DNA from 2 places in the Fusobacterium ulcerans genome. Region 1 is predicted to be linked to the other one. Evidence: riboswitches for the same ligand, from Rfam matches in the RefSeq annotation. Region 1 holds a riboswitch; the other holds the start of a gene.
The links. A riboswitch is a leader RNA that binds a small molecule or an ion and turns the genes downstream of it on or off. The one in region 1 is predicted to bind lysine.
Positions count from the first base shown of each region.

Region 2: it holds a riboswitch for lysine, as region 1 does, so the genes downstream of both, C4N20_RS16595 (nucleoside recognition domain-containing protein) here and nhaC (Na+/H+ antiporter NhaC) in region 1, are expected to answer to the same signal.

Region 1 is NZ_CP028105.1:177,468-194,053, reverse strand. It holds gene C4N20_RS16635 (helix-turn-helix domain-containing protein) at 1-450, opposite strand, end outside; gene C4N20_RS00920 (hypothetical protein) at 796-1,110, opposite strand; gene C4N20_RS00915 (tRNA lysidine(34) synthetase) at 1,213-2,016, shown strand; gene C4N20_RS00910 (tRNA 2-thiocytidine(32) synthetase TtcA) at 2,019-2,780, shown strand; gene C4N20_RS00905 (YccF domain-containing protein) at 2,818-3,210, shown strand; gene C4N20_RS00900 (M20 family metallopeptidase) at 3,395-4,540, opposite strand; gene nhaC (Na+/H+ antiporter NhaC) at 4,695-6,089, opposite strand; lysine riboswitch at 6,393-6,572, opposite strand; gene C4N20_RS00890 (GntR family transcriptional regulator) at 6,797-7,450, shown strand; gene C4N20_RS00885 (hypothetical protein) at 7,687-8,865, shown strand; gene ggt (gamma-glutamyltransferase) at 8,921-10,528, shown strand; gene trhA (PAQR family membrane homeostasis protein TrhA) at 10,772-11,401, shown strand; gene C4N20_RS00870 (winged helix-turn-helix domain-containing protein) at 11,413-12,090, shown strand; gene C4N20_RS16445 (hypothetical protein) at 12,103-12,249, shown strand; gene C4N20_RS00865 (AMP-binding protein) at 12,277-14,778, shown strand; gene C4N20_RS00860 (coenzyme F420-0:L-glutamate ligase) at 14,866-16,059, opposite strand.
Region 2 is NZ_CP028105.1:68,841-85,426, forward strand. It holds gene C4N20_RS00420 (tyrosine phenol-lyase) at 1-1,358, opposite strand, end outside; gene C4N20_RS00425 (alanine/glycine:cation symporter family protein) at 1,409-2,947, opposite strand; gene C4N20_RS00430 (dicarboxylate/amino acid:cation symporter) at 3,346-4,587, opposite strand; gene C4N20_RS00435 (D-cysteine desulfhydrase family protein) at 4,610-5,596, opposite strand; gene dapF (diaminopimelate epimerase) at 5,619-6,455, opposite strand; gene C4N20_RS00445 (YfcC family protein) at 6,587-8,017, opposite strand; gene C4N20_RS00450 (M20 metallopeptidase family protein) at 8,037-9,218, opposite strand; gene lysA (diaminopimelate decarboxylase) at 9,410-10,714, opposite strand; gene C4N20_RS00460 (threonine/serine exporter family protein) at 10,761-11,195, opposite strand; gene C4N20_RS00465 (threonine/serine exporter family protein) at 11,211-11,984, opposite strand; gene C4N20_RS00470 (S66 peptidase family protein) at 11,988-12,908, opposite strand; gene C4N20_RS16590 (spore maturation protein) at 12,926-13,465, opposite strand; gene C4N20_RS16595 (nucleoside recognition domain-containing protein) at 13,496-14,092, opposite strand; lysine riboswitch at 14,431-14,603, opposite strand; gene murI (glutamate racemase) at 14,736-15,527, opposite strand; gene C4N20_RS00485 (hypothetical protein) at 15,898-16,308, opposite strand.

The DNA.
Region 1 (16,586 bases):
ACTAGTTTTTTCTTCCACCCCTGTGTGTGTATTATTTATCTTTTTATCTTTTATGTTATTATTATTCTTTTGGTTATTATTAGTGTTCACCTGACCGCATGCGGTAGGATTCGTATCGGTTCTCGTCGTATCCGATGAAACTATACACGGTATAACATTTACAGTATATAGATTTTGGGCAAACTTCCCTTTTTCTTTATGCTGGATTACTGTTATATATCCTCTGTCTTTTAATTCCTTGATATATTTTAAAAGTGTACTTTTTCCTATTCCTAAATCTCCACATATCAAATTCTGTGATGGGAAGGCATCCTTTCCCTTTCCAGCATAACTGCATATATAGGCATAGACGGCTTTAGATAAAATATTTAAAGTTTTATCCCTCATCACTTTTTTTGCTACAAATCCATACCCTTTTTCAAATACTCCCTGCATTTTAATCTTATCCACTCTACTCTCCTCTTTCTTTATTAAATTTATTTTTTTAATGTTAACAATATCTATATTATCATAACATCCTACTCTTGTATATAAATTATTTTAAAATTTGAATTAAAGGTGTGAATAAGAAGAATAATAAATGTTCACGATGTTGCTCTTAACCAAATTTATTCTTTAGATATTTTTTTAAGTATTTTTTTAATAATTTTTTTTATTTTTTAAATTTTAAAAGTTCATCATTTTTATCACAATTCCTCAAAAAAATTCTAATTTGTTTTTTTCTATAAAAGAAAATTTTTTCATTGAAATAAAAAAAGAGCCCTAAAAAGAGCTCAATTTAAAGAAAAATATTTTTTAAATTTCTGTTTCAAATTCAAGAATTGCTTTTACTGTGATTACCTTTACTTTTGAAGTATCAAAAGTATTGTCCATACTGCATTTATTACAGCTGCTGCAATCCTCGCCGCTGCAACAGTTGGAAGAACATCCAGTTTTGGGATTTCTAGCTTCATATTCACTATATGATTCTAAGTATCCATTTTTTTCAAGAGATTCATAAGCCTTGGCAAGTTCCTCTTCATTTATTCCTAAATTTTTCATTACAGCATTGTCACTGTAGACAGATGAAGTAAGAAGAAATTTTATAAGCTTTATTTCAATATCAGTCATAATTTTTCCTTTCGTAATAAGATATGTTTGAATAAATTATATCATATCCTAGACAGAAATTGGAAAAAATATTATAATATCATATCACAAAAGGAGGAACAGATGAGAAAAGGAGAAATAGCATTAGAAAGTTTAAGAACTACATACAGAAAAAAAATATGGACAAAGTTTGTAAAAGCCGTAAAAGACTTTAATCTTATAGAAGATGGAGATAGAATAGCAGTAGGAGTATCAGGAGGGAAGGACAGCCTTCTTTTATGTAAATTATTTCAGGAAATGAAAAAAGACAGAAGCAAAAATTTTGAAGTAGCTTTTATTTCAATGAATCCGGGATTTGGAGCTATGGATATGGAGCAGTTCAAGTCTAATTTAGAAGAACTTGAGATACCATGTGAAGTCTTTGAAGCTAATGTTTGGGAGATTGCCTTTAAAGAAAATCCAGAAAGCCCATGTTTTTTATGTGCCAAGATGAGAAGAGGGGTGCTATATAATAAAGTGGAGGAGCTAGGATATAACAAGCTTGCTTTGGGACACCATTTTGATGATGTTGTAGAAACAACTATGATAAATATGTTTTATGCTGGAACTGTAAAAACAATGATACCAAAAGTAAAATCAACAAGTGGAAAAATGGAGCTTATAAGACCAATGGTATACATAAAAGAAAAGGATATAATAGCCTATACTCAAAGAAACGAGATAGAAGCTATGGGATGTGGATGTCCTGTGGAATCTGGTAAAACTGATTCTAAAAGAAAAGAGATAAAAATTCTTTTGAATGAACTTGAAGAAAAAAATCCAAATATAAAGCAAAGTATTTTTAATTCTATGAAGAACATCAACCTTGACTATGTCATTGGATATACAAGAGGAAATAAAAGCGATATTAATAAGACAGAGGAATAATAATGGAAGAGATAATAAAAAAAGAAAATAATATATTAAATTTTATAGAGAATAAGAATTTCAGTAAAACTATATGGAGCCCTGTAGGACGTGCAATGCACAAATATAACATGATAGAGGCAGGAGACAGAATAGCTGTGGGGGTATCAGGAGGGAAAGACAGTCTGACTACTCTAAATGCTCTGGTAAGAATAAAAAAGATAGCTAATATAGATTTTGAAATTATTCCTATTCATATACACCCCAATATTGATAAAGCTTCATTTGAAGTAATAGAAAAATATTGTGAAAAACTGGGATTAAAACTTCAAGTGGAGCATACAAATCTAAGTGATATGCTTTTTGGAGAAAAAGAAGTAAAAAATCCATGTTTTCTGTGTGGAAGAATAAGAAGAGGGATTCTTTATAGAATGATGAAAGAGCAGGGAGTAAATAAACTTGCTTTAGGACATCATAAAGACGATATAATAGAAACTTTTCTCATGAATGTATTTTATCAGGGAAATATGAAGATGATGAAACCGTGCTATCTTTCAGAAGAATATGGAGTCACTGTAATAAGACCTCTTGCATTTGTTGAAGAAAAAGATATAATAAGATATGTGAATAAGTTGGAGCTTCCTGTGGTAAAATCCGACTGTCCATATGAAGTCAGTGAAAATTCAAGAAGATTGAGAGTTAAAAACCTCATAAAAGAGATATCTTTAGAAAATAAAGATGTGAGAAGCGTGATCTTTAACAGTATCAAAGAATTACTGGATTAAATAATACATCAACTGTATACAGAATAGAGGAGGAATTATGAATTTATTATTAAATATTATATGGTTATTTTTAGGAGGACTGGTTCTGGCTTTTGAATGGTTTGTAGCTGGAATAATAAGTACAATCCTTATAGTGACTATACCATTTGCAAGGGGATGTTTTGAAATGGCTGGTTCATGTCTGACGCCTTTTGGAAAAGATATAGTACTGAAAACAGAGTATGGAGAGCCGCCAAGACCGATATCAGCATTTTTATGGATAATTCTTTTAGGAATATGGCTGGCAATATCACATATCATAGCTGGAATATTACAATGTATAACAATAATAGGAATACCTATGGGAATACAGAATTTTAAATTAGCTAAGATAGCTTTTAATCCATATAAATATACTTTGGTAGACAGAAGATTTACAGGCAGAAAATAATAAGGATAAATATCCTTACTTGTATTTTTGGTAAATTTAAGTTGGTAATTATAATTTAGAAGGTAAAACCTCAGAAAGAACTATCTGTTCCAATCAGATAGTTCTTTTTATAGAAAAAAGCTGACTTGAAGATTTCCTTCTTGTCAGCTTTTTTCATGTTCTTTGTTTTAGGGATACTTAATGGTTATTTTGAAAGTTTTGAAACAGTTTTTATATAAATTTCTGTGGCAGCAAGTACTTGATGGATATGTCCATATTCATTAGCTCCATGCATATTTCCTCCAGATGGTCCAAAAGTTACTGTAGGAATATCTAAAGAGTTAGCTAATATATTAGAGTCGCAAACTGATTTGTCAAATTCTATTCTGATTTCATTACCAGTTACTTCTTTGAATGTTTCTTTTACAGTTTGAACTAATACATGAGATTCTTCTAATGCAAATGGTTCCATATATGCTGATTTTCTAGGTTTTAGTCTTACATCTACTTTACCAGCTAATCCTAATTTTTCAGCAGCTTCTAATATTTGTTTTTCACAAACTTCATAAGTTTCTCCAGGTACAGTATATCTGTCTATGAATAGTTCGCATTTTTCAGGAACTATAAGAGCATTTTTAACTCCACCTTCTATACTTCTTACTACCCAAGTTCCTCCTCCAAGAGTTGGATGGATAATAGTAGGAAGCTCTTCAATAGCTATTGCTAATTTACTTCCAGAGATAAGAGCGTTTTCTCCAACATTTGGATAATGGCTTGCATGAGCAGCTTTTCCAGATACAGTAACTTCAATACTATATCTTCCTCTGAAACCAATAGCCATATTATCAAATCTGCATTCAGCCATTATAGCCATGTCAGCACTTAATCCCTCGTTTACTAACTGATAAGTTCCTTTAGAAAGATTTTCTTCATCTGATACAAATGCAAGGACAAGTTCTCCAGTGAATTTATCTTTATTTTCTGAATAATATTTTGTAGTAGCAAGAATAGCAGCAAGTCCGCCTTTCATATCCATAGCTCCAAGACCATATGTCCTGTCTCCATCTTCAGTTGGAGTAAATGGATCAGTATTCCATCCATTTGCTACTTTTACAGTATCTATATGACCAATGAGCATAAGTTTAGGACCAGGTTTTCCACTGTCTAAAACTGCATAAACAGAAGGACTTTGTTTTTCTTCGTCTCCTTCGTAATAGCTCATTTTAGGTTCAAGTCCGAATCCTTTTAATTTATCAGCAACATATTCAGCAAGTTTTGCCTCTTCTCCTGTAATACTCCTGATTTTTATCATATCATACCAATACTCTTTGATTAAATTTTCATTTATCATAAATTAACCCCCGATATAGTTTATTTTTAAATTTTTATCTTTTTAAGGTTTCATAATTTGGGAGGTTAATTTATTAAATTAACCCCTCAAAATTTAGTATTTTTTATTTTATAAGCACTTGTCAATGTTTTCCCCTGATGTTATATAGTTTGGCTTAAATTTCTTTTTTACCATCGCTTTTTTCAATAGTAAATCCAGTAATAATATAGATGAAAGAGATTATTATACTTAGATAAGTAACTGGAGCATATAATATGAAATCCATTGTTTTTACTCCAAGAGTAGTTGCAACGAATACTCCTGTAACACTCCATGGAACGATAGGTGCAAATCCAGTACCTGTATCTAAAAGTATTCTAGCAAGGTTCTTTCTTTTTAATCCATAAGAATCAAATAATCCTCTTACCATTTGTCCAAGAACTGAGTAAGTTACATAGTAGCTTCCAGTAATTGTGAAGAATAAAGAGTGTAAAACAAATACTCCAACCATCATTGATTTACCAGTTTTAGCAATATTAGTTATTTTTTCAAGAAGAATATCTACAACTCCAGCTGTTCTCAATGGAGCTCCGAATATTGCAGAAGCTATAAGAAGAGCAACTGTACCAAGCATACTGTTCAATCCACCTCTAACAAGCATTTTATCAACAATAGCTACACCAGTTTTACTAGTATATCCGCTAGAAAGAGCACCAGCTACTTGATTTAATGTAGTTCCTTGGAATACCATAGCCAGAACACATCCAGCAATAATTCCAATAGTAAATACAGGCAGTGTAGGCTTTTTCATAATGATAAGCACTAGAACTAATACAGGTGGAATCAATAATAAAGGATTAAGTGTGAAAGTTTTTTCTAAAGTTCCCATGATAAGATCATAACTTTCTCCACCAATAACACCATCTTTATATTGAAGACCAACAACAAAGTACATGATCAAAGCAATTATAAATGCAGGTAAAGTTGTTTTAAAAGAGTGCTTTATTGCTTCTAGAAGATTAACTTCACAAACTGCTGCTGATAATACAGTAGAGTCAGACAGAGGAGAAAGTTTGTCTCCAAAGATAGCTCCACTTACAACAGCTCCAGCAGTCATTGGTAAAGAAATACCAAGTCCAACAGCAACTCCCATAAAAGCAATACCAACAGTACTGATAGTTCCCCAAGATGTTCCTGCCATAACAGACATCAATGTACAGATTATACATACCATTACTAAGAAAAGACTAGGGCTTAGCACTTTCATTCCGTAGTAAATCATAAGAGGAACAGTTCCAGAAATCATCCATGCTCCAACTAAAACTCCAACAGATAGTACAATAAGGATAGGAACAGCCATAGTAGTTATAGTTTTCACTATATCACTTTGAATGTTAGAATATTCGATCCCAAAGATAGTAGAAATTATAACAGTTATAACTCCTCCAAATAACAAGATAATAGCAGTAGGTGCTTTAACTACTTTTATTCCTAATATGATAACAAGTATAGAAATAACGAGAATAAGCATAGCTTGACCAGATGAAACTTTTTTTGCTTGGTTTTCCATAAAGATAACCCCCCATTTTAATTTAATATACGTCCTTTAAAGATTGTATACAACTTTTTAAAATTTAGAATATTGTATACGATTTCTTAAACAAAGTTTAAAGTATAATTGTTGATTTGTCAATACTTTTTTTGATTCAAATGTATTATTTTAATTTTTTTTGATTTGTTTCAATATTAAAAAAACGGGTAAATTACCTAAAAAGTTATTTTTCAGAAGAATGAAATAAAAAAATCACAGCTAAAAATTATAGACTGTGATTAAAAATTTTTTATTTACCAAAATAATATTGATTAAAAAATTTCTAAAGACAGCACTCCATTAATGAAAAATAATGACAGTAGTATAGATGTTATCCATACTCCCAATAAAAATACTTTGGCATTTATATTTCTATTTCGGCAAAATCCCCTTTCAAATCATTTTTAATATCTGCCAGATGTAAATGATTATACTGATGTCTTTTGCGCCTCTATCTAAAAAATTATTTATTGTAGACCTGAGTATATAATAGATAATTTTTTTTGTAAAATATATTATTTATATTATTAATATATAGAAAAATTGTAGAAGAATAAAAGTTTTTTATTATTATCTATTTTTTTAGTAGAAATTAATTTGAAATCCTAGATTAAAAAGAAAAAGTGTGATAAAATTATTATGGGGTAATCAATTTTTTGGTAAATTTTTATTAAGGAGTGTAACATATGAAAGAAAACGCTATAGAAGTTATGGACAGGAGAACACTTGTATTTGAAGCATTAAAAAATGATATTATAAATGGTAATATAAAATTCGGGGAAAAAATAAATGAAAATGAATATTCCATCAGATATAATATAAGCAGAACACCTTTGAGAGAAGCTTTAAGCAAATTGGAAATGATGGGGATAATAGAGAGAATACCTTTTAAAGGTGTATTTCTAAAGAAGTTTGACTCAGAAAAAGTAAAAGAAATATACGAAATAAGATTAGAACTTGAATATATTATATATAAAGAAATAAAAGAGATAATGACAGATAAACACATTAAAAAAGTTGAAAAGATAGTTGCAAAAAGTCAAAAATATAATAACAGCAACAATCTTGCAAAATTTTCAGAAACATTGGAAGAATTTGATAATTATCTTTATTCTCTTTCTAAGAAAGAACTTTCCTTAAAAATACTTTCTGAACTGTCTTTCTATATGAATATATTTAAGAAAACAAACCCCAATATGCAGGAAACAGTAGATGAACATGAAAAAATAATAGAGGCGCTAAAAGAAAAAAATGATGATAAAATATATGCTGCTTTAGGAGAGCATTTAGATAATGCAGCAGAGTATGTTGTAAAGACTTTTGATAAAATATCTATTTAAAATAAAAAAAGAATGGAAAAATTGATCCGTTCTTTTTTTATTTTATAGAAAGTTTACACCAATTTTTTATTACATGCAAGTATTGTATACCAAAAATAATATATTGTATACGAAAAATATAAGAGATGTATTATTACGATATAGAAATTATATTTGTAAAAATCTATTTTTCAAGGTATATCTTAGTAAATACTTTTTTATAAAAGTATTAATAAATCTACAAGGGGGAAGTAGAAATGGAAAAATTTTTGATGCTTAGTATCGTAGCCGGCTTATTTGCAATCGGGGATATTCTAGGTGTTGCAACTAAAGCTAAACTTTCATCAGTATTTATTGCATTGATGGGATTCCTTATCCTATTTATGACTGGGGTAATACCTTCTGATCTAATTGCAAAAGCACAATTAGATAAAGTTGCAACATTAGCAAGTCCTATACTTGTATTCCATATGGGAAGTATGGTAAATGTAAAACAGTTAATCGAAGAGTGGAAAACTGTTTTAATGGCTTTCATAGGAATGGTAATAACTTGTATTGCAGTTTTTCTAGTAATGCCGATTGTAGGAAAAGAAGTAGCTATTGTTAGTATCCCTGTATTAAATGGTGGAATTGTTGCTACTAATATTATGGTAAACGGCGCACTTGAAAAAGGATTTGTGACAGCAGCAGCTTTTGGTACATTTGCTTATGCTATTCAAAAATTCGTTGGAACTCCGCCAGCATCATTTTTCGGTTTAAGAGAAGCAAAGGTAATTATAGCAGACTACAGATTGAAAAAAGCTGATGGAGAAAAAATAGTAGTCTCTGGGGGAAAAGAGAAAAAAGAGGAAGTAAAAAAAGAATGGTACAAAAAATATGATAAGTATTTTACTGTTTATGTATGTTTTGCAGTAACAGCTATATGTTGTTATTTTGCATCAATACTTGCTAAATATACTGGGGTTGGAGCTACTATCTGGTCACTTGTTATAGCTGCTGTACTTGCATATTTAGGAATAATTCCACCAAGAATACTTGATAGAGGTAAAATGTCTGGGTTCTTCTCAATGCTGACATTTGCTCAAATTATTCCTTCACTTGCCAAGATAAAATTTGATGACCTTATAGTTATGGGATATTATCTGTTAGTTATATTTGGTGCAACAATGATTGGACTATATGTATTTACACAAATACTTCCAGTATGGAAACTTGTTGGATCTAAAAATCTGGCTATGGGTATAGTTGTTGCTCAGCTTCTAGGATTCCCAGCTACATATCTGATCTGTAATGAGATAGCTACAGCTGTGGCAGAAGATGAAGAAGAGCATGAATTCATAATGGCAAAACTTACACCTGCATATGTTGTTGCCGGACTAGCTTCCGTAACTACATTGTCTGTAATCGTAGCTGGAGAATTTGTAAAAATGCTTTAATTTTGAATATTAGTTTTTTAATCACATATAAATATGAATATTAGGGAGGAATAAGATGTTAAAATTTGATTCTACTATTTATCCGTATCCATCAAGAAGAAATGTGATGTATGCTAAAAATGGTATGGTGGCAACTGGATCTCCACTTGCTGCACAAGCTGGACTTGAAATATTGAAAAAAGGAGGAAATGCAATCGACGCTGCTATTGCCACTGCTGCTGCTCTTACTGTTGTAGAGCCTACAGGTAATGGTATAGGAGGAGACGGTTTTGCTATCCTTAGTGTAAAAGATAAAATTTATGGACTTAATGCAAGCGGTCCTTCACCAAAACTTATTGAAGCACAGGAGTTATTAAATAAAGGATTGAAAGCAATGCCTAAATATGGACTTATTCCTGTAACTGTACCGGGAATACCTAAAGCATGGGCAGAGCTAAGTAAAAAATTTGGTAAACTTCCTTTGAGTGAAGTTATAGCTCCAGCTGTAAAATTAGCAAGAGAAGGGTATGCTGTACCTGTAAATGTTGCTAAACTTTGGAAAAAAGCTGCTGTGAATTTTGGAAAAGAAGAGGGAGAAGAGTTTAAACCTTGGTTTGATACTTTTACTCAAGATGGAAAATGTCCTGAGATAGGAGATATAGTAAGACTTCCTGATCATGCAGATACTCTTGAAATGATAGGAGATACTTATGCAGAAGCTTTCTACAAAGGAGAGCTTGCTGATAAAATAGATGCATTCTCTAAAAAATACAATGGATATCTTAGAAAAAACGACTTGGAAGGATTTGAAGCAGAATGGGTAGAGCCTATTACTGTAAAATATCATGGATATGATGTATATGAACTTCCACCTAACGGACATGGAATAAGTGCTCTTATGGCTCTTAATATTCTTGATAGATTCCAGTTTGAAGCTAGAGAGACAGTAAGATCATATCATACAATGATAGAAGCTATGAAGCTTGCCTTTGTAGATGTACAAAAATATGTAGCTGACCCTAGATTTATGAAAGTAACAGTTGAGCAGCTGCTGTCTAAAGCATATGCAGAAGACAGAGCTAAACTAATAGGAAATACAGCTATAATGCCAGAAGCAGGAGATCCATTCTGTGGAGGAACTGTATATCTTGCAGCAGCAGACAATGAAGGAAATATGATATCATATATTCAAAGCAACTATATGGGATTTGGTTCTGGAATGGTAGTTCCAGGAACAGGAATAGCTCTTCATAATAGAGGAAACAACTTTAACCTTGATCTTGAAAGTGCAAACTGTGTAGGACCAGCAAAAAAACCTTATCATACAATTATTCCGGGATTCCTTGGAAAAGATGGAAAAGCTATCGGACCATTTGGAGTAATGGGAGGATTTATGCAGCCGCAAGGACATGTACAGGTAGTAACTAATACAGTGGACTTCCTGATGAATCCACAGGCAGCATTAGATGCTCCAAGATGGCAGTGGGTAGGTAAGAAAAATATTGAACTGGAACATGGAGTACCTGAGCATATAGCTTACGAGCTTGCAGCTATGGGACATGATGTAAAAGTTCTTTATGACCCTCTTATGATGGGAAGAGGAGAAATCATCTGGAGAATGGAAAATGGAGTTCTTGTAGGAGGAACTGAACCAAGAACAGATGGACATATTGCTTTATATTAGTATGAAAAAAATACATTAAAAGAGTATTGGGGGTATTGTTTGAAAGAACAATATCCCTTTTATAATTTTTATGGTATAATGTAAAATAAAAAAATATGACATCTGATTTATAAAAAAATTAGATGAAATATAAAGATTAGAGACGATTTATTTTGAAAAACAGAATTTAGAATATGGTATAATATAAGAAAGAAAATACTTAAAAAAAGGATGGTTATATTTTTTTGAAAGGAGCTGAATAATATGGATTACAATAAATTAGAAGAAAAATTTAACTTTATAACTCATTATATAGGAGCAGGAATGGCAATAGCTGGATGTGTTACATTAATAGTACATGCAGTAAGAACAGGATATTCAAACTACATAGTAGGATCTTCTATATTTGGAGGTGCTCTCATTCTGATGTATGTTATGTCAGGAACTTATCATCTGCTTGAGGAAGGAAAAGCCAAAAAAGTATTTAAGATACTAGACCACTCGGCAATATATGTATTGATATCTGCTTCATATACCCCTTATCTTCTCACTGTATTAGAAGGAAGAAACAGATGGATACTTTTTGCAATACAATGGGGATTGACTTTTTTAGGGATAATATTTAAAATATTCTTTGTTGGAAGATTTAAAATTCTTTCTACTCTGTTATATATACTTATGGGATGGATAGTTGTATTTGTATTTAAAGATTTAAAAAATGCTTTAAGTCCAGTTTCTCTAAATCTTCTTATTATAGGAGGAGTTATATATACAGTAGGAACAATATTTTATGCAATGAAAAAACTTAAATTTGCACATTCTATATGGCATATATTTGTAATAGGAGGAAGTGTTCTTAATTATCTTTCTATTTACAATATTATCCATACATAAGAGGGGAATAAATGAATATTCTTATAGTTCAAAAAGATGTAGACATAAAAAAATATTTGAAAAAAGGGTTAAAAGAAGCAGGGTACTCAGTGGAAGACACTTCTGACTGGGAAGATGCTTATTATCATGCTGTATCAGGGAATTATGAGCTTATAATACTGGATACTGTCATTGGAGATAAAACTGGAATAGAACTATGTGAAAAAATAAGAAAAGAGAATATTGAATCAGGGATAATATTTATATCTTCTGAGGATAAAATAGAGAAAAAGGTGGAGGCTCTGGATGCAGGGGCTGATGATTATATAGTCAAACCTTTTTCTTTTATAGAGCTTTTAGGGAGAATAAGAGCAGTGATAAGAAGAACTATAAAGAGTTTTGCTGTTGGAAATAATATAATTACAATAAAGGATTTATCAATAAATTTTCTTACTAGAGAAGTAAAAAGGGGAGAGGCACTTATAGAACTTACATATAAAGAATTTTCTCTTCTTGAATATTTAGTAAGAAATAAAAATCTTGTTCTCAGCAGAACAATGATAAAAGAAAAAATATGGAGTATAAATTTTACAAGCAATACTAATATAGTAGATGTGTATATGACGCATTTAAGAGGAAAAATAGATAAGGATCACAAGGAAAAATTAATATACACAGTAAGAGGAGTGGGATATATCCTCAAAGGGTAAAAGGAGATGAGTATGAATTTTTATGTAAAAATGCTTATAAAAGTTTTAGAGAAGAGCATGAGTGCACAAGAAAGTGAAGTTTTGAAAAAATTAAAATCTGGAATAGATTTAAATAATAAAGATAGAAAACAATTGGAAGAGATGATTGACAATCTATAAAATATCTCTGACAACAGGAGGCAGCAGATGAATTTTTTACATGATAGAGGGAAGGCAGCTATTATATACAAGGATAGAGAATATTCATATAAAGAGCTGATAACAGGGATAAAATATTATTCCACGTTATTGAAAATAAAAAAAGATGATAAAGTTGTTGTATATATAGAAAACAGACCTGAAATAATAGAGGCATTATTTTCAGTATGGAATTCAAAAGGAATAGGAGTTGTTTTAGACGCTGGATATACAGCAGAGCAGCTTCTTTATGTATTTGAAGATGCAGAACCTCAATATATTTATGCAACAAATAAGAATTATAAAAATGTTGTTGAAGCTAAAGAAAAATATGGAAAAGATATAAAGATAATAAATGTAGATGAAATAGTAGTTCCAGAAGATTTTACACCTGATGACTATGAAGTGAATATTGATAATGTAGAAGATGTAGCTCTTTTGTTATATACCTCTGGAACAACAGGAAATCCAAAGGGAGTAATGCTTACATATGCAAACCTTCTTTCTAATATAAATGCTATAAAAGCAATAAAATTGGTGGATGAAACAGATAGAATACTGGCTATTCTCCCTTATCACCATATATTTCCATTAAACATAAACTTATTGATGACTATGTACTTTGGAACTTTAGTTGTAATATTAGATGAAATGTCTTCTGAAGCTTTGAAAAAAGCTTTGAAAGATTACAAAATAACTGTAATAATTGGGGTGCCTAGAGTATGGGAAATGCTTCATAAAGCTATAATGGGGCAGATAAATAAAAGCTGGGCAATCAAAAAATTATTCAAGCTATGTCAAAAGATAAACAGTCGTGCACTTAGCAGATTAGTCTTTAAAAAAGTTAATAATGAACTTGGAGGCTCACTTAGAGTAATGGCATCAGGGGGAGCTAAATTAGATCCTGAAATTGCCAGAGATTACCTTACTCTAGGACTTCCATTGATGGAAGGGTACGGACTTACTGAAACATCTCCAATTATTTCATTTAATAACCCTGATAGAATAAAGCCCGGAACAGTAGGAGAACTGATACCGGATATAGAAGTAAAAATAGTTGAAGATGGAGAGGTTCTGGTAAAAGGTGCCAATGTAATGAAAGGATATTACAATAATCCTAAAGCAACAGCTGAAGTAATAGATGCTGATGGATGGTTCCACACAGGTGACCTTGGTAAATTAGAAAATAATTATTTAAGTATCATTGGAAGAAAAAAAGAGATGATAGTTCTTTCTAATGGAAAAAATATCAATCCAAGTGATATAGAAAGTGAAATATTCAAAGGAACAGATCTTATAAAAGAGATAGCTGTTATGGAGTACAACAATCATTTGATGGCAGTTGTGTATCCTGACTTTGACCTTATAAAACATAGAAAGATAACTAATATAAAAGAAACATTAAAATGGGAGATAATAGATAAATATAATATAACAGCTCCTAAATATAGAAAAATACTTGAAATAAAAATTGTAAAAGATGAACTTCCAAAAACTAAGCTTGGAAAAGTAAGAAGATTTATGTTGAATGATTTCCTTGCAGGACAGGCAATAGAAGATGAAAATGAAGATAGTTCAAAACATGAAGTAAAAAAAGAGATAGTAATTCCACAAGAATTTAAAGCTGAATATGAAACTTTAAAAGATTATATGGAGAAGAACTACAATGTAGAAGTTACACCTGATGCTCACTTAGAGCTTGATTTAGGACTTGATTCATTGGATATAGTAGAGATATTGTCCTTTATAGAAATGAGTTTTGGAATAAAAATAACAGAAGAAGAATTTACTGATATAAAAAATGTATTGGATATGGCTAAATTTGTTAAGGAAAGAGGAGGAGAATTCAGTGACAATGAAGTGGACTGGAAAACTATCCTCAGCCAAGATACAAATATAGAACTTCCTAAATCAGCATGGGTAGGAAAGTTAATAAGATTTATATTTAAGCCGTTCTTCAGCATATACTTCAGCCTGAAAAAAGAGGGGCAGGATAAAATACTTTCAGAACCGACAATATATGTAGGAAACCATCAAAGTTTCCTAGATGCTCTTATTTTTAATCAGGCAATATCATCTGCTAAAATGGGAGATACATATTATCTTGGAACAATAGTTCACTTTGGTACTCCTTTGAGAAAATATCTGGCTGAAAGAGGAAATGTACTTATTATAGATATTAATAAAAATTTAAAAGAAACTTTGCAGGTAAGTGCTAAGGTATTGAAAGAAGGAAAAAATCTTGTTATATTCCCAGAAGGAGCAAGAACAAGAGATGGAGAGATACAGGATTTCAAAAAGACTTTTGCTATTCTTTCTAAAGAATTGAATATACCAGTTGTTCCATTTGGAATAAAAGGAGCATATGAAGCTATGCCTTATGGACAGAGAATTCCCAGCATGTCACCAATAACTATAAAATTCTTTGATAAAGTAATGCCAGAAGGTCTTACAGTAGAAGAGATAGTAGAAAAAAGCAAAGATGAAATAGAATTGTGGCTTATAAAATAAAACGCTGACAAAATAAAATATTAATTAAAAAAGAGATTGAACTGTTAAGTAAAAATACTTTCCAGTCAATCTCTTTTATTTTAATAATTAGTTATCTATGTAGTTGTCAAAATATCCTTGAATTAAGATAATAGGAGTTCCCTTATCTCCACTTCCAGAAGTAAGGTCACATAGTGATCCTATAAGATCTGTAAGTCTTCTAGGAGTAGTACCTTGAGTTATCATTTGCCCTTTAAGATCAGAATCTTTATTTTTTATTGCTTCAGCAACAGCTTTGTTTAATTCTTCTCCTGTAAGTCCAGCAAGATCATTATCAGCAAGATATTTTAATTTTATTTCATTAGGAGTTCCTTCTAATCCAGAAGTATATCCCGGAGAAACTACTGGGTCAGCAAGTTCCCATATTTTTCCAACTGGATCTTTAAATGCTCCGTCTCCATATACCATAACTTCTATAGCTTTTCCAGTTTTTTCTAAAAACATTTTTTGGATATTAAGAACTGTATCTTTACAATCACGAGGGAAAAGTTTTATAGTATCTTCAGTAGCTTTATTAGAACCTAACAGCCCGTAATCCTCATTATATCCGCTTCCATTTCTAGAAGAAGTAAGTATTTCATCCATACCAAATACTATTTTAGCTCCAGCTTTTTTTAATAATTTTTTAGTTCTGAAACGAGTATGGATATCACAGTTTAAAACACAGTCAGTATAATTTAAAATTGCAGTAGGATTGTTAGCAAATATTACTTCAACCTCTGCTCCCTGCTCTCTTATTAAATCAGAATAGTACTCAATGTAATTTACTCCAGTAAATTCATGAAGAGGCTTTCCAAATTTCTCAGTAAATTCAGCTTCACTAAGAATATCACTCCAAGGATTTACACCTTTTTCATCTAAAAGCTCCATATCAATAAAATGGTTTCCAACTTCATCAGATGGATAACTGAACATAAGAATAATTTTTTTTGCTCCTTTAGCTATTCCTTTCAAGCATACAGAAAATCTGTTACGGCTTAAAATTGGAAAAATAACACCAATAGCATTATCTCCATATTTATTTTTTACATCTGCTGCAATATCATCAATAGTAGCATAGTTTCCTTGAGCTCTGGCAACTATAGATTCTGTAACCGCAACAATGTCCTTGTCTCTTAATGTTATACCATCGCTTTCAACAGCAGCTAACACTGCATCAACTACGAAATCTTCAATTTTGTCACCTTGATGAATAATAGGTGCACGAAGTCCTCTAGAAATAGTTCCAACTAATCTTCCCATCACATTCTCCTTTAAAGTTATAAAGTATTAACAGTTAATTATAATACATATTTAAAGATATGTAAACCCTTTATTTGAATAATAAAATTTTATATATCGTAAAAATGAAATTTTATTTCCAATTATTGATTTTTATACATATTCTTTATATTGAATTAATACAAAAATGTGATAAAATTTAAGAAAATACTAAATTTTAAAAGGAGGAAAAATTTGATAGAAATAAAAGAAAAAGTTATAAAATATATGAAGAAAAATAATTTTAAAGGAATAATTTTGAAAAAAGAAATTCAAAGTTTTGGATGAGCAGGATGCCAAGATATAATTCAGGGTGAATTTATAAAAGATACAAATAATATTTCTCAAAAAGAGATAAAATATATAGAAAAAGAAGCAGAGGGGATAAAAGTGTTTGTCCCAGAATATTTAAGAGATGCAAAAGAAATAAGAATAAGTTCATTATTTAGTGTTTTTAGTAAAATAATGATTTTAAATATTGAAATAACAAATATTTAGAATAGGTGAGG
Region 2 (16,586 bases), 110 kb from region 1:
GTAAAGAATCTCAATACTTTTGGCTCATAATCCCATTTCAATCCACTGATATCTTTTCTTTTATTATACAGCTCAATTACTGCATCAGCTACGAAATCTAAGTGTGCATATGTATACACTCTTCTAGGTATAGTCAATCTGATTGTTTCTAGTTTAGGATGATGATCTTTTCCAGTTACAACATCTCTTCCTGCTGATATGATTCCTCTTTCCATTGTTCTTACTCCAGAAGTTTCATATAGTGCTGCTGCCAATGATTGAGCAGGGAATTCATCCTGAGTTAAGTGATCTAAGAATGCTCTTGCATCTACGAATATTGCATGTCCTCCAAATGGTTTTACCATTGGTACTCCTGCTGCTTCTAATTTCTCTCCAAGATATCTGATTTGATTTACTCTATAACTGATATATTCATATTGAACTGATTCTGTGATACCGATAGCCATAGCTTCCATATCTCTTCCTGCTAATCCTCCATATGAAGGCATTCCTTCAAATTGAACTACCATTCCAGTCGCCCTTACATACATATCATGATCATTCATACATAGGAATCCACCAATATTAGTGATACAGTCTTTCTTACCAGACATTGTACATCCATCTCCATATGAGAACATTTCATGAACTATTTCTTTTATAGTTTTATCTTGATATCCTTCTTCTCTATCTTTAATGAAATAAGCATTTTCAACACATCTAGTTGCATCAAACATAACCATTATTCCATTTTTATGAGCTAACTCAGATACAGCTTTTATATTTCCCATTGATACCGGCTGTCCTCCAGCTAGGTTAACTGTTACTGCTAAGCAAATGTAAGGTATTTTATCTGCTCCAACTTCATCTATCAATGCTTGGAATTTTTTAAGGTCTATATTTCCTTTAAATGGTAAATCAGCTGCTGGGTCGTGAGCTTCATCTATGATAACGTCTCTAAATGTAGCCCCATTTCTCTCTTGGTGGAATCTAGTTGTTGTAAAATACATGTTTCCTGGTATATAATCTCCCGGTTTTATTGTAAGAGATGAAAGAATATTCTCTGCTCCTCTACCTTGGTGAGTAGGAACTATATACTTAAATCCAAAATATTCTCTTACTACTGCTTGTAAGTGATAAAAGTTTTTACTTCCAGCATATGCCTCGTCTCCAAGCATAAGTCCAGCCCACTGTCTGTCACTCATTGCATTAGTTCCTGAGTCAGTTAAAAGGTCAATATAACAATCTTCCGATCTTAATAAGAAAGTATTATATCCAGCCTCTTTTATTGCAGCTTTTCTTTCTTCTTTACCTAAAGTTCCCATGTGTTCTACCATTTTAATTTTAAAAGGTTCTGGCATAAATTTTCTTTTTTCCATAATATTTTCCTCCTCATTTAATGTAAGATATTTTGCTGTATATAAACTTTCTAAATTACTTCCTGTATTTCCTCAATAATCTCTGATTTTTTAGTTTTTTTATTCATAAAATTAAGTTCATAATCTTTTAATGATTCTATTACCTGTCCTGACAGTGGTATTATTGCCATCATGTTGAAGACTGTCATCAACCCTACTCCCAAGTCTCCCAGTTCCCATACAAATGTATATTGTGCAAGTCCACCTGCAAACAGCATTCCCAGTGCAAATACTTTGTATATATTTTGTGATTTCCAGTTATCTCCAAAGACATAAGCTACATTTCCTCTTGCATAGAACATTATTCCAAGGAAAGTACTGAAGCTGAATAGGAACAGTATTACTGCTATAAATATTACTCCCGTTTGTCCTATGTGGTGATTCATTGCTGCTTGCAAAAGGTCCATTCCCATTAATCCTTTTGTTACACTTTCAGGTGCAAGAAGCATTATAAAAGCTGAACAGCTACAGATTAACAATGTATCTATAAATACTCCTAAAGCTTGAATTAAACCCTGCTTAACCGGATGAGTAACATCTGCTGCCGCTGCTGCACATGGAGCTGATCCTGACCCTGCCTCATTAGAGAACAATCCTCTTTTTACTCCCTGCATCAATATAGCTCCAAATCCTCCTGCTACTGCCTGTCTAAATCCAAAAGCCTGTACAAATATATTTTCAAACATTTGGGGTAAAAGCCCTATATTTTTTATGATTATAAACAATGTCACTGAGAAATATAGTATTGCCATTGCTGGTACTATTTTATTAAGTACATCTACTATTCCTTCGTTTTTAAATAATACTATCCCAGAAATAATAACCAAACCTATTGTTGTGTATAGTGGTGGAAAGTTAAAAGCATTTGCAAATGATTGACTTACTGAGTTAGCAATAACCTGACTTATTCCTGCCCAGCATAGTAATCCAGAAAGTGCGAATAATACTCCTAAAAGTCTGAATCTAGTTCCTCTAGTGTAATATTTTTTTCCATCTGCTGATATATATTTTGAAGTACCTTTTATATTATCAACAAACTCATCTTCCTCTTTTACCCAAGTTATTATTCTCATTCTATCCATGAAATATGCAGGTCCACCTCTGAACCCTCCATACAATGGATCTTTTTCTTTATATATCTGAGCCAGAGTTGATTCTATAAATGCGCTTGAAGCACCTATCAAGGCTGCCAGCCACATCCAGAATATTGCTCCTGGTCCACCGAAGGATATTGCTGCTACTACCCCTGCCAAGTTTCCCATTCCTACTCTTGAAGCTGTAGCTATGAACAAAGCTTGCAGTCCAGATATCGAATCTTTATTTGTAGAACTTTTAGGTTCCAAAACACATTTTATCATCTCTGGAAACATTCTAAATGGAAGAAATCTTGTTCTTAGTGTAAAGTATAATCCCACTGGTATGAGAATAACTACCAAAAGACTAAGCTCCACTATTGTTTCTCCAACATTTACAGTTATAAGTTTACCCCATAACAATCCGTTTAATGAAAGTACCATATTTTTAATCGAGCCAATTAAACCTTCTAACATCAATGCACCTCCTGAATCATATATTTATATTTTTCTTTAAAAAAATTTAAATTTATTTTCAAAGCCATTAAGATTAAGATTATATATATTGTTCTCAACATTCTATTTCTTTTATAAATATTCCTTTCTTGATATAAGTTTAGTACAATATTCAAACTTAATCAACTAAACTAAAACAAAACTGTTATATTACAACTTAAATTATCTTTTGTTTTCTTTGTTTCTAAAAACTTTTCACATCAAGCTTTTAAAGACAGCAAATAATGTATGTATTTTATTTTTTCATGTTATTACATATTCTTTCTTTAATTCACATATATCTATTTTTTTATATTTCAAAAAATAAAAAAGACCTTCAGATAAAGTTTATTATCTAAAGGTCAAAGCAGTCAGTTAAATTATCCTAAATTTTTCTTAATCCAGTCCTTACCTTCTACCATTCTTGTTACAAGCATAGCTGCCACTGTATCTCCAGTTGCATTTATCATTGTAGCTGGTGGATCAACAAGATATCCAATTGTTGCTATAATAGGAAAGGCTTCTGCTGGGAATCCATACATAGTAACTATCAGCATCTCTCCAATAAGTCCTCCACCTGGAACTCCAGACATTACTACTCCCCCTACTATTGACAGAAGAATAGCACTAATATATGTTCCTGCACCAGTAAATGGAACTCCAAATATACCGAAAAGGAATGAAATTTTAAGTATAGAACTAAATACAGTTCCATCCATATGAGCAGTTGCTCCTATAGGAAGAACTATCTCTCTTATATCTTTAGGAACTCCAATTTTTCCAGCTGCTTCCAAGTTAACTGGAAGAGTAGCTATACTGCTTTGAGTAGCTAAAGAAGTTAAAGCTGGTGAAAGAAGATGTTTTAGTGATCTCAATCCCTCTTTTCCTCCTGCTATATAACCATAAACTGGGAACATAAAGATAAAATATGCAAAGCATAGAGGATAATAAATTACCATAGCTCTTGTATATGATCCTATAAGTTCTTTTCCATATTCTCCAACAAGTGAAGCAAAATAGGCTCCTAATCCAATTGGTGCATAGTACATTAATAGGTTTATCATTTTCAAAAATACTTCTGCTAAAGCATCCAGTCCATCAGCAATTTTTCTTCCCTTTTCTCCAACCATATTTACACATAGTCCAAAAACTATTGAGAAAAGAATTAATGGAAGCATATTCTTTCTTGAAATAAGCTCTGGAAAGTCTGTAACAGTTATAGCTTTTACTATCTGATCTCCAGTTTGGAAAGGTTTTAATGCTTCTGCTGCTGAAATATTAAGATTTACTCCTTGAGCTGGAGGAAAAATATTTACTATAATTAATATTATTATTGCAGCTACAAATCCTGTTGAAACAAACACAAGTATCAAGTTCTTAAGAATACTTTTCAATCTTGTCATATCACTCATACTAGAAATTGAACTACTGATAGTCACCATTACCAATGGTACAACTATTGTAAACATTCCATTAATAAATAAATCTCCAAAAGGTTTAAATACTTTTGCTTTTTCTCCCATTACAGTTCCAATGATACTTCCTAAAATTATCGCTCCTATTAAAATAATAGAAAAACGATAGGCTTCCCACACACTTTTTTTCTTGTTCAACTCTGCCATTTTAACACCTCACTGTTTTTATTTAGAATTTAAATTCTTCCTGTTTAGGGAATAATCCAAAAAATCCACCTGTATGTATAAATAAGATATTTTTACAATCTTTTAGATTGCCTTTTTTAACTTCATTATAGAACCCATACATTGTTTTTCCAGTATATACAGGGTCTAATATTATTCCTTCTTCTCTTCCCAATTTTGCTATAAACTCTAATTCTTCTGGTCTGCTGAGAGCATATCCCCTTCCAACATAACCATCTATTATACACATTTCATCTTTAGAAAATTCTAATTTCTCTCCAAGATATTCTAAACTTTCATCTACTATATTTTTTACTTTATTCTTAAAAAACTCTGCATCGTCACAGACATTTACTCCTACAACTTTTTTCTCCAATCCAAATAGTTTATTTCCTAAGAACAGCCCTCCATAAGTTCCTCCTGAACCTACAGCTGAAAGAATTGTGTCAAAAGTTATTCCAAGTTCTTTTTCCTGTTCCTCTATCTCTTTCATACATTTCAAATATCCAAATGTTCCTATTCCATTTGATGCTCCTTCTGGAATTATATATGCTTTATGTTCAGCAGCATCAGATTCAGCTTTTATCTCTTCCATTATTTTTTGTCTTTTTTCACTGTATTCTTCTGAAGTGATTATTCTCACATCTGCTCCCAACAGTTTATCTACAAAATAATTTCCTTCCATAGCTGGTTCCTCATCTGATCTAAGCACCAATATAGCTCTCAGTCCTAATCTTGCAGCAACAGCTGCTGTAGCTCTTGCATGGTTAGACTGTATTCCTCCACATGTTATAAAAGTGTCACACCCTTGATCTATTCCTTCTTTTATAGAAAACTCAAGTTTTCTGACTTTGTTTCCTGAAATTTCACATCCTGTAAAATCATCTCTCTTGATGTAGATATTTTTTCCAAGTTTTTTGGAAAGTCTTTCTAATTTTTCAATTCTTGTAGGAAGATTAGCTAAACTTATTGATGCTGGCATTTTTAACATTTTTATTCCTCCCTGTTCTCTTTTATTTTAAAAACTCCCCATGACATATAGTTTCAGCTTTTCCAGACATAGTTATTTCATAATCTTCTCCTATCTCTATGAAAAGTTCTCCTCCTTCTGCCAGAAGTTTTATTTTATCTTTTTTTATTTTCCCCAATTTATGTGCAAGAGCTGCTGTAGCACAGCATCCTGTTCCACATCCAAGTGTTCTTCCAGCTCCTCGCTCCCATGTTTTTATCATTATTGTATCATCTGCTGTCACTTTAGCAAAATTTACATTTGTTTTTTCAGGAAAAATATCTGCTTTTTCCATAAGGCTTCCTGTTTCATTCACATCATACTCATCAAAATCTTCTACAAAGATAGTTGTATGAGGAACTCCCATAAGAACACTTGAAAATATTACTTTCTTATTTCCTATCATTATTTCTTCTTCTAAAATATTTTCTTTTTCAATAGTACATGGAACATTTTTCCCTTTAAAGTCAACTTTTTCCATATCTACTTTAAGGTATTCTATCGCTCCTAATGCTCCTATGTCAAGTTTTATATATTTTATACCTGCGTCTGTTTCCACTGAAAACTCATTCTTTTTTACAATTTCATTATCATATACAAATTTAGCAAAGCATCTTATTCCGTTGCCGCACATTTCTCCTCTAGAGCCATCTGAATTATAGTAATTCATTTTTATATCTGCTTTTAAACTTTCTTCACAGAACATAAGCCCATCAGCACCTATTCCAAAATGTCTGTCACAAACTTTCTTAGCTGTTTCATTCCAGTTTGAAGATTTTTCTATCATTCCATTCATAAGAATAAAGTCGTTTCCTGCTGCCTGCATTTTAGAAAATTTCATTCTCTCCTCCTCCCTGCTTCCACAGTTTTATAAATACAAAAATTGGTAATATAATTTATGATCTTTATTCTGTTATCCCTCAAAGTTGTCTCATCTTATATTACCAATTTAAATTTATTTATTTTTTATTTTTAATATCCTATTATATGAGCTATTATTACTGCGATAGCACCAATTGATAACCAGATTCCCATTAAAGGCCCCATCCATTTTACCCATTTTTCATATGGTATTTTAGCTATAGCTAAGTAACTCATTAATCCACTTGCTGTTGGATTTATATAGTTTGTAAATCCATCTCCATATTGAAATGCCAGTACTGTTGTTTGTCTTGAAATTCCTAATAAATCTCCTAAAGGAGCCATTATAGGCATTGTTGTTGCTGCTTGTCCAGAACCAGATGGAATAAATACATTTGTAAATATTTGAGTTATATACATCAATACTACTGATATATATCCTGGAAGGTGAGAAATAGCTTGTGATAATGAGTGCAATATCGAATCTATTACCTGACCTTGCTGAAGAACTACTAAAACTGCATTTGCTATTCCAATTGATAAAGCCCCAAACAAAACACCTTTAGCTCCCTCTATGAAATTTTCAGCAGCCTTACTTGGTCCTATACCACATACAAAACTTGAAGACAGTCCCATCAATAAGAATACACTTATCAATTCATCTGTTCCCCATTCATATTTCAATACTCCATAAATAATAGTTCCAAATCCTAGAAAAAATATTCCTAAAACTATTCTTTGAGCTTTTGTAAGTTGTGGAAGAGCGTCAAAGTCAATACTGAAATTATCACTTTTTTCTAAGTCTCTTACTACACTTTTCTCTGGATTAGCTTTTACTTTATGAGCATATCTTATAATATATGCACAAGTCACAACATATAAGATTACATATACTACAACTCTATATCCCATTCCTGAATATATAGGAAGCTGTGATACCTGCTGTGCTACTCCTACAGTAAAAGGATTTACAAATCCTCCAACAAATCCAACTCCTGCTCCAAGAGCTACTATTGACATTCCAACCATAGCATCAAAACCTAATGCTCTTGCCATTACTATTCCCAAAGGAACAAAAGCAATAGCTTCTGTATTCATACCTATTGTAACTCCTCCAATAGAAAATACAAATACTACTATTGGTATAAGAAGCATACTTTTATTTTTTAGAAGAAGAGCTATTCTTGCTATTCCACCTTCTATAGCACCTGTTTTCTGCATCATATTAAATGAACCACACACTAAGAAAGTAAAAAATACTATTCCTGCTGAGTTTTTCAACCCTTTAACAAACGCTGTAAAAAGATTAGGCTGAGTCATTGAAAAAAACATTACTGGAGTGTTTTCTACATATTTAAAAGTTGTTGGGTCTATAATGTTTCTTCCTGATGTTGGATCTAAAACTCTTTGGTACACCCCTGCTGGCACTAGATAAGTAGCTATAAAAGCTAGCAATACTATGCATGAAATTATTACATATGTATGTGGTATTTTCATTCCTTCAAAATATTTTCTTCTTTTTATCCCTGTCATTTCTGGCATTTATTTCCTCCCAAGAATTTTATTTTTTATTGAAAGCTGAATAAATATTTAACAACTGCATTTCTACCCCTACAAGAAGTGCATCTTCATCAATATCAAATAGTCCATTATGTGCAGGAGCATCTATACCTTTTTCTTTATTTTTTACACCTAGAGTAAAAAATGCTCCTGGAGTATTTTCTATAAAATATGCAAAATCCTCTACTCCCATATTTGCAGTTTTCTTTTCAAAAATATTATCTTCTCCTAAAAGTTCCACAGCATTTTCTTTTACTATATCTACTTCTTTATCATGATTTATAAGAGCAGTATATCCTTCTTCTCTTATAAACTCCCCACTTCCTCCAAAAGCTTTTGGTACATTAGTAACTATTTCTTCTATCTTTTCTAACATAGTTTTTCTAACTTCTGGATTTAATGTTCTTAAAGTTCCTACTAATTGAACCTTATCTGCTATTATATTTCCTTGTGTTCCTCCATGAATTGTTCCAATAGTAACAACTCCGCTTTCTCTGGCATCTATATTTCTGCTTACTATAGATTGAAGTGCCACCATTACATGAGAAGCAGCCAATATTGCATCTACTCCTCCACTTGGATAAGCTCCATGACAAGATTTTCCATATATATTTATTTTAAGAGTATCTGATGAAGCATTCATTGCTCCATACTTTATTCCAATGTGTCCTGTTGGAAGATATTCATCTACATGAAGTCCAAACACACAGTTAACATTCTCAAGAGCCCCTTCCTGTATCATTGGTTTCGCTCCTCCTACTGTTTCTTCAGCAGGTTGGAACAGGAATCTTATATTACATGGTGGAACTATTTTATTATCAGAAAAATATTTTGCAACTCCTAATGCAATAGTCGTGTGAGCATCATGCCCGCAAGCATGACATTTTCCTTCATTAATTGAAGCATAAGAAGTATTTTTTTTATCTATTATAGGCAATGCATCAATATCAGCTCTCAAAGCTATTGTATAACCTTGATCTTCTCCTTTTATTTCAGCTATTACCCCAGTTTTAAATACTTTATCTTTATATGATATTCCCATTTCCTGTAAATATTCACATATTTTTTCCATTGTTCTGAACTCTTCCTGCCCTAATTCAGGGTGCTTATGAAGATCTCTTCTAACATTTATAAGCCATTCTTTTTCTTTTTCAACTTTTTCTTTGATTGCATTGATATTCATTATTCCTCCAGATTTCAGGAAATTTTTTATTCCTTAATGATTTTACCAATTTATTCACTTTTGTTCTATCAATCAAAATAAATAATTTTTTGTTCACTATTTTATATTTTATCTTTTTATTTTCATAAATTATCTTTCTAAATAATTCATATTTTTCGAATATGATATTTTATAAAAAAAATAAATTCTTTTTATAAATCTATCAACATATCATTTCTAATAAGATCTTCAAAGCTTTCTCTCTTTATTGATAAAGTACTTTTTCCATCTTTTACAAATACCACTGCTGGTTTTGGAGCTTTATTATAATTATTAGACATTGAATGTCCATAGGCACCTGTAGTAGCTACTAGTACTAAATCACCAGTTTCAGCCTTTGCAAGTTTACCATCTTTTATTATTAAATCTCCTGATTCACAGCATTTTCCAGCTACTGTTACAATCTCTTCTGCTGGAGCATCTACTTTATTTGCTACAATAGATTCATATTCTGCCTGATATAATGCTGGTCTTATATTATCAGTCATTCCTCCATCTATAAATATATATTTTACTCCACCATATGTAGTCTTTGTTCCTCCAACTGTATATAGAGTACTTCCAGCATTGGCTACTATACTTCTTCCAGGTTCGATAGTTACTTTTTTAATTTCTAATTTTTCAGCTTCTATGCTTTTTTCTAAATGTTCTATCATAGATCTCATAAATTGCTCTATATCTATTGCAGTATCTTTTTCTGTATAGTAAACTCCAAATCCACCTCCAAGGTTGATTTCTGGAATATATATACCTAAGGCTTCAGATATTTTTTTAGTTTCTTTTACCATTGATTCAATACCTTCATGAAATGCTTTTGTATCAAATATTTGAGAACCTATATGGCAATGAAAACCTAAAAATTCCATATTTTCATCTTTCACTATTTTTTCTACTATTTCAGTTATTCTTTCATCAAATATTGATTCTCCAAATTTTGATGAATGTTTAGAAGTTTTTATATATTCATGTGTATGAGCATCTATTCCAATATTTATTCTCATCATCACTTTAACTTGTTTATCTTTTTCTTTACAGATTTTTGATAATCTTCCTATCTCTTCTTCATTATCTATTATGATACTTCCTATTTCGTAATCCAGGCACATTTCCAGTTCTTCATTAGTTTTATTATTTCCATGCATATGTACTTTTTTCATTGGAAGCCCACTTGCTTTTATAGCATATAGTTCTCCTCCAGATACAGCATCTATATCTATATCATATTTTCCAACCAGCTGACATATAGCTTTTGACAAAAATGCTTTGGAAGCATAAACTATTGATGTATCAAATTTAGTGCTTTTAAAATTATTTTTATATTTTGTTATATTCTCTTCTATAAGAGCTTGATCCATAATATATAGAGGCGTTCCATATTTTGCTGCTAATTCAGTAACTTTTACTCCCCCTATCGCCAGTATCCCATTTTCTGCTTTCATAGTACCAAACAATTTCATTTTTCCCTCCTGAATTTAAGTTTTTCCTAGTTGTATCATAAATTATTTATTGCGTTCTTTTCTTTTTTGAAAAGTATATCTGACATATTGTTGAACCTAAAAGTATGCCTACAGCTATTGCCCCTGCTACTATAAAGGTTTGTATTCCTTTTTGCACTGTCATCTGCATATCATTTTTTATAAGTCCATACATGGTATAATAAACACCACTTCCTGGAACTAAGGGTATAAAACCACCTATAAGAAATGTTATTGCAGGAGATTTTAATTTTCTAGCCATTACTTCTGAATATATTGTCATTGATAAAGAAGCTGCTAAAAATGCTATTGCTTCTGATAGATTTGCTTTTAATGAGATTAAATAGAAAAACCATCCTATTCCTCCGCTTATTCCTGCAAAGAACAGTTTTCTTCTATTCAATCCAAAAAGTATCCCAAATCCCAAAGTTGCGGTTATTGCGGCAGCTATTTGAATAATCATCCTTCCCCCCATAAATCATAGAAAAATAGAAAGTATCATCCCTGACCCTGAAGCTAGTGCTATTCCTGTAGTTACAGCTTCCACTCCTCTTGATATCCCTGAAACAAAATCTCCAGCTATAATATCTCTTATTGAATTTGTAAAAGATATTCCAGGAACAAGAAGCATCAAGGCAGATATTATAGAAATAGATATATCCTCTATAAAGTTAAACTTAAAAAATGTCAATGAAATTATTGCTGCAATTACTCCTCCAATAAAATTAACAAAGAAGTTATTTAATTTCAAATCTTTTATAAGTTCATCTGTACATGCAAGAACAAAGGTAGAGATAAGAGCCACAATACTATCTCTTATCCCTCCTCTGAAAAGTATGGCAAATGCACTTCCAACAAGAACATTCCCCAATACTTTCTTCTTAAAGTCCATTTTATTTTCAGCTTCTATTTCCATTATTTTTTCTTTTACTTCTGATATCTTATATTCATCAAGATTTCTTGCTATATGATTCAATCTATCTACTTTATCCAAATTTAAAGTTCTCGAATCTATTCTGTCTACCTTTGAATATCTCTTTCCATCAAAAGAATCTATTGAAGTGATTATAGTATTTAAAGTAGCAAAGCTATTAGCTTTTATTCCATAGTGCTCACAAGTTCTTCTTATAGTTTCTTCTGTTCTATAAGTTTCTCCTCCATTTTGCAGTATCAATCTCCCCATATAACATGCTACAAAAAGAACACTATTTTCTTCTATCTTTTCTTTTAAAATACTATTTTTTTTATTCATAGATTATCTTACAACCTTTTCTAAGATTTTTATCTCTTTAACTGCTGTGTCTATTCTTACCTTTGCTCCCATAGGCAATGTAATCATAGGTTCACTGTGGCCAGATTCAAAATCATATACTACTGGCATTTTTAAATCTGAAAGATAATCTTTAAATACATCCATTAAAGACATATCATTCTCAGAATCTGCTGGACAGTTTCTGAAATCTCCCAGAATAATTCCACTTATTTTTTCAAAAACCTTAAATTTTTTCAACTGGTTCAGCATTCTATCAATTTTATATGTTTTTTCACCAATCTCTTCTAAGAAAAGAATTTTTCCATTATAATCTACATCATATTCAGTTCCAAGACTGGCTATCATTGTAGCTAGGTTTCCTCCTACTATTTCTCCTTCTGCTCTTCCTTCAGAAAGCACTCCTAATTCCTTAGTGAAATTTTTTAATACTATTTCATCGTTATCATTCATAAGTACTTCTTCAAAGCTTCTGTAAGTATCTTGATTATATTCTCCTGAGAAATTACTTACAGCCATAGGTCCATGGAATGTTACAAGCCCTGTCTTTTGGAAGATCGCCATATGCAGAGTAGTTATATCGCTATATCCAATAAAAACTTTAGGATTTTTTTCAATAACTGAATAATCTACCATTTCAACAAGTCTGTTGCATCCATATCCTCCTCTCATACAGATTATTCCATCTATATTAGAATCAGCAAAAAAATCATTTATATCTTTTACTCTCACTTCTTCAGGTCCAGCATATGAATACCATCTGCTTTTTGTACTCTCTCCAAGTACAACTTTAAATCCCATTTTTTCAAGATTATTTTTAGCACTTTCTACATTTTCCATAGAAGTAAAACTCGCTGGTGCTATGATACCTAAAGTATCTCCTTTTTTAAGTTTTTTACCTAACACATTACCACCTCAAAATTTTATCTGAACATTATATTACAAATCCATACTGCTGTTAATAATCCAGCCACATCTGCTAAAAGCCCAGCTGCTACTGCATGTCTTGTTTTTCTTATACTCACTGCTCCAAAATATACTGCAAGTACATAGAATGTTGTTTCTGTTGATCCCATCATTGTTGAAGCTATTCTTCCTATTAGTGAATCTGGTCCATATGTCAACAGTAAATCATTCATTATTCCTGTTGCTCCTCCCCCAGATAGTGGTCTCATTATTGCCATTGGCAGTACTTCTCCCGGCATTCCTATCATTGAGAATATTGGATCCAATACTTTCATCATTATATCTATACATCCTGAGCTTCTGAATATTCCTATTGCTACAAGCATTGCCACTAGAAATGGAATTATTCTTATTGCTGTTGTAAATCCTTCCTTCGCTCCTTCACAGAAAACCTCATATACTTTTACCTTCTTCACAAAGAATGCATATCCTACTATTATAAATATTATCATTGGTATTGCAAAAAGTGATATTTGATTCATTATCATTACAAACATTTTCTATTCCTCCCTCATCTGTTTTATTTCTTAGATTTCTTCTCTTTTAAATGATGGTAACTTTTGCAGAACTTTACAAGCTATTATTCCTACAGCTGTTGATACTAGTGTTGCCACTATTGTAGGTGCTATAACTTCTGCTGCATTTGCTGAACCTGCTGCCGTTCTGTATGCTATTACACTTGAAGAAATAAGAGTTACAGATGAAGTATTTATTGCCAAAAACATTACCATTGCATTTGATGCCTCATCTTTATTAGTATTCAAATCCTGTAGTTCCTGCATAGCTTTTATTCCTAATGGTGTTGCTGCATTTCCTAATCCGAAGAAGTTGGCTGCCATATTCGCTACCATACTTCCCATAGCTGGGTGATCTGCTGGTACCTCTGGGAACAATCTTATCATAAGAGGCTTCATCGCTCTTCCCATTGCTCTTACCATTCCTGCTTCTTCAGCTATTTTCATAAGACCTAGCCATAATGCCATTACCCCTACCAGCCCTATTGATATCTCTACTGCTGTTCCTGCTGAAGATATCGCCGAATCAGTAACTGCCTGAATCTTTCCAGTAAACATAGAAACTATTACTCCAATAACAATAAGTCCACACCAAATTCCATTAATCATAATCTTTCTTCCTCCCGTTTTAAAATATTTTTGTATTTTTAATAAAATATTTTATACTTCTTTATATACTCCATATTAAAATAAAAAACAAATATTTGTTTTCTATATCTTCAATATCATTCTTATATATACTCCAAAATAAATTTATAGCATATATACAAATAAGATATTGTTATTCATGTGAAAAATCTATATAAACAAAATAAAATATATTCATTTATTTAACTTATGATTCTTTTTTTTAAATAAAAAAAATCACAGTTATGCCAAACTGTGATAAATGCAATCATAAAAATAATATTATTCATAAATAAAATAATACCATCAAAATTATCTTTCCCACAGATAGCACTCCATTGGTAATCAATGACAGTAATATAGATATTCTCTATACTCCCAACAAAAGAGCTCGGCTTCTCTCTCGTTTCGGCAAAATTCCCTTTCTAACTATCTCAAATCGTCTGCCAGACTAAATAGTTATACTTTTGTTTTCTGCACCTCTATCTAAATCAATATTATAGGTTTGAGTATACTCTATCCTCCAAATTTTGTACAATATATTTTATATATATTTTTCAATAAAAAAATAAAGATAGAAAAATATATTATTCTTTATTTCTCTATCTTTATTCTTTATTTTTTATCAATATAATGAAAACATATTTGTTATCTCTTCTTTTTCAAATAATTTTTCAGCTACATCTTTGAAAATTTCTTTATCTCCATTAATGTAAAATTCTATCCTTCCTTTTTTATATCCCTCTCTTAGCAAATCTTCCTGACCTAAAATTCTAAATAATTCTATTGCACTCTCAACAGATGAATCAACTATCTTTTTATTGAAGAATTTTTTTATATCATTTAAAATAAAAGGATAATGTGTTCCTCCTAAAATCAATGTATCTGCTGTATCTGGTATCTGGCATAAATAACTTTCAAGTACTTCTATTCTATCAGAATAATTTTCCCAGCCCTTTTCCAACATTGTACATAATGCTTTACATGAAATTTGATATACTGTTATCTCTGGATTTATTTCTTTTATGCTCTTTTCATATACATTAGATTTTATTGTAAAAGCTGAACCCATAACAGCTATCTTTTTCTGTTTGCTTTCAAGAATAGCAGACTTCACTCCACCCTCTATCATTCCTATTATTGGGATCTTGTATTGAGCTTTCAAAAAATCTAAAGAAGCTGCTGAAAATATGCTGCACCCAATAACTACAGCCTTGCAGTTATTTCTGATAAGAAAATCCATTATTTTCGCACTAAGATTTTGTATATCTTCTTTGCTCTTCTCGCTATATGGATTATTTTTCCAGTCTCCATAATAAATTATATTTTCTCTTGGAAGTAATTCTCTTATCTTTTTTAAAATAGTCAATCCACCTATTCCTGAATCAAAAATCCCTATAGATGACTCTTTATTCATAATTTATGCACCTCTTTCCCAAAACACTATATTAAATTATACCTTTTTATTTATTTTATGACAACTATAAATTTATTTTTTAATTTGTTTTACAAAATATTTGTTGACAGAATAATTATATGTGTTATAATAATATTGTCATAGGACATTTCCTTAAATTACATTTTAATTTCTACGAACAAAAGCTCTCACTCTCAAGGGAGCTTTTGTTGTATTATAGAGAAAATTGCTAAATTAAAAAAGAGAAGTTTGAGCCAGACTTAAGCCAAACCATAAGACATTTTATAATCACTACAAAAATAAAAAATGCTTCTCAAAATATCATATTTTTAACTAGACATTTTAGAAACATTTCTTTATTAATATTATATTAAGTCAATTCTCCTGAAATCAATTCCATAATCACCATTATACCAAATAATATAATAGGGATTGCTATACTTAATCCCACTCCTAAAAGTAAAGATTTCGCTCTTTTGGGATATTTTTTATAAAAAATAATGAATAGTATAATCCCTATTCCTGAACTTAAAAGCCCAATTATCAACCACCCAATACCACCTTTGTCATTCAGATTTACATCTTCACCTATTTTTTTATCTGGAACAGATTTTATTTTTTTTTCTTCTTTAACTACTTCTTTTCCATTTATTTCTATTCCTCTTTTACTATCTTTTGACAATATATCATAACATTTATTGCAATACTCTTCCCCTCTGTACATATTTACTTCTTTAAACCAATAAAGTTTTTTATTGCATCTCTTACATCTTCCTTCCAAAAATAACACCTCTTCTTTCTTCCTAGTAATTCTCGATTGTATCTATAGTTTAACAGAAATAGAATTATATTGTCTACCTAAAAACATATAAAATACTTTATAAAATTAGAAATAAAATTCGTTCCAAACAATATTTTCATTTTGTTTTTCATTGCTTATATTCTCTATTTCTCTTTAAAGCACATCATTTTTCCTTGTATCCAACTTAAAATTATGATAAAATTTATCATTAATCAGGAGGTCTATTATGGATAAAAAAATTGATAAATTTCTTTTTA